One region of the uncultured Bacillus sp. genome, then DNA from elsewhere that is predicted to be linked to it. Evidence: predicted binding sites of a transcription regulator. Region 1 holds the regulator's gene; the other holds the start of a gene.

Evidence for each region. The regulator NrdR, encoded in region 1, represses ribonucleotide reductase genes. The targets are predictions, from matches to a motif close to AACACNATATATNGTGTT.
Region 2: a site for NrdR is predicted at 2,467-2,484, ahead of nrdI (class Ib ribonucleoside-diphosphate reductase assembly flavoprotein NrdI). Genes of this name have one in related genera too.

Annotation. Positions count from the first base shown of each region.
Region 1 is NZ_CATYRA010000004.1:155,048-160,572, reverse strand. Features, by position in the region: gene dnaI (primosomal protein DnaI) at 1-401, opposite strand, end outside; gene dnaB (replication initiation membrane attachment protein DnaB) at 429-1,850, opposite strand; gene nrdR (transcriptional regulator NrdR) at 1,965-2,423, opposite strand; gene speD (adenosylmethionine decarboxylase) at 2,697-3,077, opposite strand; gene Q5C82_RS08550 (glyceraldehyde-3-phosphate dehydrogenase) at 3,316-4,338, opposite strand; gene Q5C82_RS08545 (winged helix-turn-helix transcriptional regulator) at 4,543-4,923, opposite strand; gene Q5C82_RS08540 (MFS transporter) at 5,107-5,525, shown strand, end outside.
Region 2 is NZ_CATYRA010000002.1:195,941-201,465, forward strand. Features, by position in the region: gene Q5C82_RS04505 (YmaF family protein) at 1-198, shown strand, start outside; gene miaA (tRNA (adenosine(37)-N6)-dimethylallyltransferase MiaA) at 298-1,242, shown strand; gene hfq (RNA chaperone Hfq) at 1,282-1,503, shown strand; gene Q5C82_RS04520 (YmzC family protein) at 1,699-1,971, shown strand; gene Q5C82_RS04525 (hypothetical protein) at 2,053-2,283, shown strand; gene nrdI (class Ib ribonucleoside-diphosphate reductase assembly flavoprotein NrdI) at 2,527-2,919, shown strand; gene nrdE (class 1b ribonucleoside-diphosphate reductase subunit alpha) at 2,879-4,981, shown strand; gene nrdF (class 1b ribonucleoside-diphosphate reductase subunit beta) at 4,999-5,525, shown strand, end outside.

The DNA of each region.
Region 1 (5,525 bases):
ACCTGCTGGAATGTCGCTCCGAGAAGGTCCTGCTGGATATACATGCTTTTCATAAGAGACTTTTGTTTTTTCTGCTGGTCGAGCTTCCGTTTGACCGGACATTCATAATACTCGATATCAATAGAACGGCCATTGACAACAAGCTTCGGATGGTAGCCCTCCAACAGATTGTTGCAATCTTCATCTTCTGAACAATAGGAGCAATTCTTGCTTTGTCCGATATATTCATAAAGCTTATTTAAGCTCTTTTCGATCATATTTTGATCAACCACTTCTTCGTTTTCCTTCAAAAATGCCTGAACATCTTGATCCTTCATGACTTTTTCCTTCATTTGTTCAAGACGTTTTTGGAAATCCGGCCTGCCGGTTACGCCCTGCAGGGAACGGCCGATTGGTTCCATCTATTACTTCACCCCGCGTCTCTGTCTTTAATAGGCAGAGTATTTTTTCAGTTTTTGCATCTCTTCCATCATCTTTTTCTTCTGTTCTTCCAAATCCTGCGGTTGCAGCTTCTGCTGTCCGGATTCTGAATCGGACGCTGTCTCCTTCTCTTTCATCCAGTCAGGGAGTTTCTCTTCACGAATCACTTTTGAGTTGCGTTTCGAAGGCTGATTTGCTTTCCCTTCAGCCCATTCCAGGTATTGGCGGTTTTCTTCTATCGCGAGCTTCATCGCTTCTCTGACCGTTTTTACCTTTTTGCGTGCCCAATGCGACGCGATTTTTTGGATATAGTTTTTCGACAGCTTCATGTCGGTTTTCAGCATGACGTAATAAATTAACACATTTGTAACACCTGGCTCGAGCTTCTGTTCAAACATAATTTCTTCTATGATTTTCAGATCAGCTTTGGACGGCTCTGTTCCGTCGGCAATGTCTTGCAGAAGCTTCTTAGGAGAAATCGCCTCAAGCAATGCGATCAGCTTCCCGTCCAGCGAATCCCCTTCCGCCGGTTTTTCGCCTTCACGCAGATGCACCGGCTGTGTTTTTTCTACTAAGTCAGGCAGCTGTCCGTTTCTTTCGATTTGATACCAGTCACTTGCCGCTTTTCTTAAAGCCTCCGTCGTAATGACGTCACGCTCATCAATCGCGCTCATCACGACATTTTGCATCTGCAAAGGATCTATGCCGTACAGATAAGAAAGCTTTTTGATTGTGTCCCGCACCTGCTGAGTCATCGCTTTTCTCGGAATCATCGTCTCAGAAAGTCCCGCTAAAAACAAATCAAAATCAAACACATCCTCCGTTATGGTGTAGGACGGTGCCTGTCCGACAGAAGTATACTCTGTGCCCTGCGCAAGTCTCACCGTTTCCTCCATATCAGATGTGAGCTTCCATTCACTCGGCTGCAGCGATTCAAACGCATGATTAAACGGCCGCGTAATATCCTTCGCATCTTCTGAAATGGCCGGGTGCGTAAAAAATTGTTTTAATTGCTGATACTTTGTTTTTCCGACTCTATTGTACAGAAAAACATTCAGCATTCCGTCTTCAAAAAAATCATTTGGCCTGAGCGGCGGAAGGAGTTCATATATAAAGAGGCGCTCCTGCCGCTCGGATTCCTTCATATATACTTTTAGCAATCCGATGCCTTCGAGCTTCCCCTGTTCCTGATGGATCGTTTTTAAATTAGACTGTGTCATCCCCATCAGCTGTCTATGTGTGGACTCTCCGCCCCACAGACGGTTTTGTTCAAGCTCTCCCCACAATGTCATATAAAGAGAGAATGCAACAGGGCCGATTAAGGGCTGATACAGTTGTGTGATAATTTGTCTGTCTATATCCTGCAGCATCGATCTGCTTTTGACCACATACGGATCTACAGGCAGTACATCTTTCCAATAGTCAGCCATACATTCTCAAACCTTCCGAATTTGTTTCTACCTTTCATTTTACACCGTTTCTCATATCTATCAAATGCCAATTTTGCACATGAGAAAAGAGCTAGAAGAATCCTCTTAGCTCTTTTAACGCTCTTTCTTTATTAAGTCTTTTAATTCGTCGATAAAGACATTTATATCTTTAAACTGCCGATAAACGGACGCGAACCGTACATACGCGACTTCATCAATCTTAGCCAGCCGGTCCATCACCATTTCTCCGACGAGCTCGCTTTTCACCTCAGAGCAGCCTTGATTGCGAAGTTCTTTTTCAATATCAAAGCACATGTCTTCAAGCGTTTTGAGTGAAACAGGTCTTTTTTCGCATGCTTTTATGAGGCCGCGCAGCATTTTTTCTCTGCTGAATTCCTCACGCACACCTTCTTTTTTCACGACAATGAGCGGGGTTTCCTCCACTTTCTCAAAGGTCGTAAACCGGTAATGGCAGGATTCACACTCGCGTCTTCGGCGAATCGATTTTCCGTCATCCACAGGCCGTGAATCGAGGACTCTCGTTCCGTTATGCTGGCATGAAGGACATTTCAATAAAATCAGCTCCCAACTATTTCGTTCCCTGCAATGTATTTTCGGCAGCCTCCGCCTTTTAAAAATAGATGTGAAAGCATCTGTCGGGAGAGCCGTTGTGTAAAGCTGTGTCTACAGCATCTGGTGGTTTGTGAAAATCTCTTTCTTATTTTACAAAAAAAACGAAAAAAGAAAAAGCTGGACCACCCTTGTTTCTTTATAAAAATAAAAGGAGCATAAGCTAAAAAGCGCATAATGGCTTTCTAGCTTCAGCTCCCTTTGTGTTCGTGTTTACTATAGTACTTTCGCTTGCGCCTGTTTAATTTGCACAGGCCCCATTCCTCTTGGTATTTCAATGTTTTCTCTTGTATCAGCATGTAATGCCTCTGCGATGTAGTCAGCAGCGACATTAGGATCTAAGTCTCCACAAGTATAAACATCAATGCTCGCATATCCGTGCTCAGGAAAACTGTGAATTGTTAAGTGTGATTCAGAAATAATCACAACTCCGCTTACGCCTTGCGGTGCAAATTTGTGAAATGCAACCTCGCGCACCTCAGCACCTGATTTTAGAGCAGCATTTACAAACGTTTTTTCAATAAAATCCATGTCATTCAGCTTATCAAAATCGCATCCCCATAGCTCGGAGATAACGTGACGCCCCATTGTTTCCATAGTCATGGACCCCCCTTAACAAGAATTAAAAAGTGAAATTCCAACAACTGGGTCGGCCATTTACCACGGGGGAAAGTTAGTCCGGAGAGGTCCTAACCCTTTAAGTAATTCCGAAACAGTCTCAAGCAAGAAGTTCACGAAAAATAGTATACTGTGTTTAAGTCTAATTTGCAAGGTGCGTTTTTTCAGAAATATGCTGTTAAGGGTTTTTTCTTCAAAATGCGTCCATGACCTTATTTTATACAGCAGACGGATGTTTCATTCGTGCCGCTACATGGCGGATCAGATCAACAACTCTGCATGAGTAGCCCCATTCGTTGTCATACCATGCGAGCACCTTTACTTTTCTGTCTTCCATTACCATTGTCGTAAGCCCGTCAATGACCGCTGAATGCGGATTTGTATTATAGTCAGTTGAAACGAGCGGTTCATCTGAATAATCAAGAACGCCGTACATCGAAGTTTTGGCAGCCCGTTTAAATGCCTCGTTTACCTCTTCTGCCGTTACATCAGTTTTCAGATCGACAACGAGATCAACCAGTGAGACGTTCGGAACGGGGACGCGCAAGGCAAGGCCGTGAAGCTTTCCTTTCAGATGCGGCAGCACGAGCGAAAGCGCCTTTGCCGCTCCTGTTGTCGTCGGAATGATCGATTCACCGCATGCCCGCGCCCGGCGCAAATCTTTATGCGGATTATCAATATTTTTCTGGTCATTCGTATATGCGTGAACTGTGGTCATCAGCCCGCTCTCAATGCCAAATTCTTCATCCAGCACTTTTACAACAGGCGCAAGGCAGTTTGTCGTGCATGACGCATTTGAAATAATGACATGGCGGTCGGCGTCGAATTGGTCCTCATTTACTCCCATCACAATGGTAACGTCTTCATTTTTTCCCGGAGCAGTCAGAATGACTTTTTTCGCGCCCGCTTCTATATGACCCATCGCTTTATCTTTTGAATTAAACTTCCCTGTCGCTTCGACGACAATGTCAATATCATATTCCCGCCAAGGCAGCTGTTTTGGATCACGGCTGTTTAATAAAAGCACTTTCTTTCCATTCACGATTAGGCAGTCTTCACCAGCCACAACCTCTTTGTCGTACCTGCCGTGATTTGTGTCATACTTTATTAAATGAGCCAGCGTTTCTGCGGAATAGCTGGCGTTAATGGCCACTACTTGAATTTGATCATCTAACATTGCTTTTCTAAAAACCATTCTCCCGATTCTTCCAAAGCCGTTGATCGCTACTTTTACCTTCATGTTGGACACCCCTTATCGATTATGTCATTCTAATTTGTTGTCATCTGTAATTAGTATAACACATTGAAATGGATTCGCCAGTACATATTGTTAAAAATCAACGATTACAACGCTAATTTATGATACATTATATGTTTTCTTGCACACAAATTAGGCGTAAGAACCAAAAAGCAGCCAGCGTTCCGCACTGACTGCTCTCATTTTTTATGACTCCTGTTTTAACTTATCATTGAGCACACTTTCTTCTAACACAGAAAATGTATCCCCGTACACTCTGTTAATATGACTCGCTCCCCAAGCACACAGCATGTCTAAAATCCCTTCTAAGCTGCGGCCGTATTCGCTGAGCTCGTATTCCACTTTGGGAGGAACCTGATTGTACACGATCCGGTTAATGACACCGTCCGCTTCCAGCTCACGCAGCTGCTGGGTCAGCATTTTTTGCGTGATGTTAGGCATAAGGCGCTTTAATTCACTCGTGCGTTTTTTTCCGTGCGTCAGGTGGCATAAGATAACGCATTTCCATTTCCCGCCGATTACTTCAAGAGTCGCTTCCACAGAAATATTATATTTTTTCTTCTCCATACAGTTCATTCTCCTTACAGGCACCAGAAAGTGACTATAGCACTTAAAAGTACGTACTTTTCTTTTTTGACGATATCTTTCATAATCACATTTGCCGGCTGATTTGAATCTGCTCTTTTTTATTTATATAGCTTACTCGGCAGAATTTCAATCATACAGCACATCACACAAAGGAGGAACATAATGACTTCAGCCAATAAAAGCAGCATACCTGCACTCCTGGCTTTAGCCGTTAGTGCATTCGCCATAGGAACAACCGAATTTATCAGCGTCGGCCTTTTGCCGCTCATTTCTGATGACCTGCACATTCCTGTCACAACAGCGGGATTGACCGTTTCCCTTTATGCGCTTGGCGTTACATTCGGTGCACCTATATTAACTTCATTGACCTCAAGCATGTCACGTAAGACGCTATTGCTTTGGATCATGTTGATTTTTATTGCCGGGAATACGATGGCCGCTACCGCTTCAAGCATCGGGATTTTATTAGCAGCACGTGTGATATCAGCTTTTTCGCACGGTGTGTTTATGTCGATCGGTTCGACGATCGCAGCGGATATCGTCCCTGAGGATAAAAGGGCTAGCGCGATTTCGATTATGTT
Region 2 (5,525 bases), on a different contig from region 1:
GGGCCTGCGATTCCTTTAGCGGACGGCACCCATTATCATGAAATCGAAGAAACGACGTATCTGGCCTATAATGAACCGATTGAGATCCGGTACGGAGGCGTTGTGTATGATCCGAAAGATGACGGAAGAAAAACGCATCGGCATGCCCTGAAAGGAAAGACGAGAGAAATCGTCGGCAATGAGCCGCTCGGGTGGTAGAAAGATGTTTACCGGTTCAAAAATAGGGCAAAATGGATAGGTGGTTGTACATGATGAATGCTATAATGGGGGGAGATTTATAAAAGAGAGTGATACACATTGAATAATACGAAGCAGCCCGTTGTCATTTTAGTCGGACCGACGGCAGTGGGGAAAACAAATTTAAGTATTCAGCTAGCTAAATCTTTGAACGCGGAAATTATCAGCGGTGATTCGATGCAGGTTTATAAAGGGATGGATATTGGAACAGCTAAAATCAATGAACAGGAGATGGAGGGAGTGCCCCATCATCTCATTGACATTTTAGATCCCCAAGATTCCTTCTCCACCGCTGATTATCAAAGCTTAGTGAGAAACAAAATCAGCGAGATTGCAAAAAGAGGAAAGCTTCCGATGATTGTCGGCGGTACAGGGCTTTATATACAATCTGTGCTTTACGATTATACATTTACGGAAGAGGCGAACGATCCTGCGTTTCGACAGAGCCTGCAAGTAGCTGCCGTGCGGGAAGGCGCTGACTTTCTTCATGCCAAACTTGCTGCGGCAGATCCAGAGGCAGCAGCAGCGATTCATCCCAATAATACGAGAAGAGTCATTCGTGCACTGGAAATCTTACATACGTCTGGAAAAACCATGTCTCAGCATTTGCAGGAACAAAAACGAGAACTTGTGTACAATGCAGTGTTAATCGGACTGACAATGGATAGAGACACGCTTTACGCAAGAATTAATCAGCGGGTCGATATGATGATGGAGGCAGGCCTTCTTCCGGAAGTGAAGCGCCTCTACGACAGGAACGTGAGAGACTGTCAATCGATACAGGCGATAGGCTATAAGGAGCTATATGCATATTTTGACGGTTTTGTGACACTTTCTGATGCCGTCGATCAGCTAAAGCAGAACTCAAGGCGGTACGCGAAACGCCAGCTGACGTGGTTTCGCAACAAAATGCAGGTTGCCTGGTTCGATATGACACCGCCCGTTGATATGGAGCTGAAAAAAAAGGAAATTTTCACACATATAGCAGGAAAACTCGAACTTTAATCGAAACTGTATGATATAGAGAATCAAGGAGGACGAAACATGAAACCGATTAATATTCAGGATCAGTTTTTGAATCAAATCCGGAAAGAAAATACGTATGTCACTGTTTTTTTGCTGAATGGCTTTCAGTTGCGTGGCCAGGTGAAAGGCTTTGATAACTTTACCGTATTGCTGGAATCGGAAGGTAAGCAGCAGCTTATATATAAACATGCGATCTCAACGTTTGCGCCGCAAAAAAACGTCCAGCTTGAACTCGAATAAATCAAAAAATACCATGTCAAGACATGGGGAGGCTGTCGGGGGAATCCCGGCAGCCATTTTTTAAAATTGATCCACTTTTGTTCCAAGCTTTTTTGTAAGCGGACCATGCCAAGGCACGGTCTTTTTTTATGAAATCAACATATGCAAGACTAAATCGAATATCATGTAAAAATCATATCTGGGAGTGACGCGACCTTGTTTGAAAGTGAAGCAGAACTGAGACGAATCAGGATTGCGCTTGTGTGGATAGCTGTTTTTTTACTGTTCGGGGCGTGCGGGAATCAAGATACCATCATCGAAACAGACAGTGGCAATTCAGGCTATGAAACGCCTCCGCCAACCTCGTTCCCGCTTGAACATAATCATTTTGGTGTTGTGGAGGACGGCTATATCAAAATTTATGAGTATAATGAGTCCCGCAATGAGGTAAAGATGAAGAAAGAATACTCGGATGATGAGCTTGAATAAAATTCACAAGCATCCGAATTTACAAAGCGGATGCTACCCGCTAAACTAAATACAGACACAGATCAAACAGAGGGTGAAAAAATGAAGCATAAAGTGATCGTGAATCATTGGGAAGAAATTTGCGAAGATGATTCTTGCTATGAATACGGAACAAGCATCATTGTGAACGGAAAAGAATTAGTCAGAGAAGCCTCAATTATCAGCGCTTTGAAGGCGGTTTTAGAAGAGATCGGTGCTGATGTTGAAATAGAAGAAACAGTAGAGAGCGAAAAATGCTGTGATAGCTTAAGAAAAAAAAATCTAGACTACTAAGCATTTTTTTTTCATGTTATGATATACATCGGCTTAAAAACGACACCCCGAGTAGGACGAGAGATGATTCTCGTTCTGCTCTCTTTTTTGGGCCCTTATGAGTCTGGCCAGTTGCCTGATTTGATCAAAATATGAATTTTTCATAAAAACAAATCTATATATTGTGTTTTTGATAGAGGATAGTATACTATATATAGTGTTAGTGATGAGAGATTCATATTTTTTGATAGGTCGTGATAAAACGTGGTACAAATCATATTTGATTCAAAAACAGGGAATGTTCAGCGGTTTGTGAATAAAATAGGCTTTCAGCAGATACGCAAGGTGGACGAAATTGATCACCTGGACACTCCGTTTGTTTTGGTCACCTACACGACAAACTTCGGTCAGGTACCGGCATCAACACAATCATTTCTCGAAAAATACGCCCATCTTTTATTAGGAGTCGCTGCGAGCGGCAATAAAGTATGGGGCGATAACTTTGCAAAAAGCGCCGATACCATTTCAAGACAATATCAGGTGCCGATCTTGCACAAATTTGAACTCAGCGGCACATCTAAAGACGTTGAATTGTTTACTCAGGAGGTAGAAAGAGTTGTCACAAAATCAAGTGCCAAAATGGATCCAGTTAAATAACGAAATCATGATCCAAAAAGATGGAAAATTCCAGTTTGATAAGGATAAAGAGGCTGTACATAGCTATTTTGTAGATTATATCAATCAAAACACAGTTTTCTTTCACGACTTAAAAGAGAAGCTGGATTATTTGATTGAAAACCAATACTACGAAGAGGAATTCTTAAGCCTTTATTCTTTTGAAGACATTAAAGCAGTGTTTAAGACAGCTTACGCTAAGAAGTTTCGTTTTCCTTCCTTCATGAGTGCGTTTAAATTCTATAATGACTATGCTTTGAAAACGAATGACAAGAAAAAAATCCTCGAGCGATATGAGGACCGAATCTCAATTGTCGCGCTTTTCTTCGCAAACGGCGACACTGAGAAAGCAAAAGAATATGTGAACCTGATGATCAATCAGGAATATCAGCCAAGCACACCGACATTTTTGAACGCGGGAAGAAAACGCCGCGGAGAACTGGTGAGCTGCTTCTTGCTCGAAGTCAATGATTCATTAAACGATATTTCAAGAGCGATCGATATCTCCATGCAGCTTTCAAAACTGGGCGGCGGGGTTTCTCTTAACCTGTCCAAGCTTCGCGCGAAAGGTGAAGCCATTAAAGATGTTGAAAATGCCACAAAAGGCGTTGTAGGCGTCATGAAGCTTCTTGATAACGCGTTCCGTTATGCTGATCAAATGGGACAAAGACAAGGATCTGGTGCGGCGTATTTAAACATTTTCCACCGCGATATCAATGATTTTCTCGATACGAAAAAGATTTCTGCCGATGAGGATGTGCGCGTCAAAACACTTTCAATCGGTGTAGTCATTCCGGACAAGTTCGTTGAGCTTGCGCGTGAGGACAAAGCGGCTTACGTATTCTATCCGCATACCATCTATAAAGAGTACGGACAGCACATGGACGAAATGGACATGAATGAAATGTACGATAAGTTCGTCGACAACCCTCGGGTGAAAAAAGAGAAAATCAACCCGCGGAAATTGCTCGAAAAATTGGCGATGCTTCGTTCTGAATCAGGCTATCCGTACATCATGTTCCAAGATAATGTCAACAAAGTACATGCGAATAACCATATTTCAAAGGTGAAATTTTCTAACCTTTGCTCTGAAGTGCTGCAGGCATCTCAAGTTTCTTCTTACACAGACTATGATGTAGAAGATGAAATCGGTTTGGATATTTCCTGCAACCTAGGATCGCTTAACATTCTCAACGTAATGGAGCACAAATCGATTGAAAAGACTGTTAAGCTTGCGACTGATTCTTTAACTCACGTTTCTGAAACGACTGATATCCGTAATGCGCCTGCTGTAAGACGGGCAAACAAAGCGATGAAATCAATCGGCCTCGGCGCTATGAACCTTCACGGATACCTTGCGCAAAACGGCATCGCGTATGAAAGCCCAGAAGCGCGCGACTTTGCGAACACATTCTTTATGATGGTGAACTTCTACTCTATCCAGCGTTCTGCGGAGATCGCAAAAGAGAAGGGCGAGACGTTTGATCAATATGAAGGATCAACCTATGCAACTGGTGAATACTTCGATAAGTACGTTTCAACTGATTTCTCGCCGAAATACGAAAAAATTGCAAATCTGTTTGAAGGCATGCACATCCCGACGACAGAGGACTGGAAACAATTAAAAGCATTTGTCGCTGAACACGGCATGTATCACAGCTACAGATTATGCATTGCGCCGACAGGCTCTATCTCATACGTTCAGTCAAGCACGGCATCTGTCATGCCGATTATGGAACGGATTGAAGAAAGAACATACGGCAACTCAAAAACGTACTACCCAATGCCTGGGCTTGCATCTAATAACTGGTTCTTCTACAAAGAAGCCTATGATATGGATATGTTCAAAGTCGTAGATATGATCGCGACAATCCAGCAGCATGTTGATCAGGGAATCAGCTTTACATTGTTCCTAAAAGATACAATGACGACTCGTGATTTAAACCGGATTGATTTGTATGCACATCACAGAGGAATTAAAACCATTTACTATGCAAGAACGAAAGATACTGGGCAAGACAGCTGCCTTTCTTGTGTTGTTTGATTAAAGGAGAGTTTATAGTGACGAAAATTTATGACGCAGCAAACTGGTCAAAGCATGAAGACGACTTTACCCAAATGTTCTATAACCAAAATGTGAAACAGTTCTGGCTTCCGGAAGAGATTGCTTTAAACGGCGATCTCCTCACTTGGAAGTACCTCGGGAAAAACGAGCAAGACACGTATATGAAGGTGCTGGCCGGATTGACTCTTCTTGATACAGAGCAGGGGAATACAGGAATGCCGATCGTGGCTGAACACGTAGACGGCCACCAGCGGAAAGCCGTGCTGAACTTTATGGCGATGATGGAGAACGCCGTTCACGCAAAATCGTACTCTAATATTTTCATGACCCTGGCACCGACTGAAACCATCAATGAAGTATTCGAGTGGGTCAAACAAAATAAATATTTGCAGAAAAAAGCGCAAATCATCGTCGGACTTTACAAAGCCATTCAAAAAGATGACGAGATTTCACTGTTCAAAGCGATGGTTGCTTCCGTCTATCTGGAAAGCTTCCTCTTCTATAGCGGTTTCTATTATCCGTT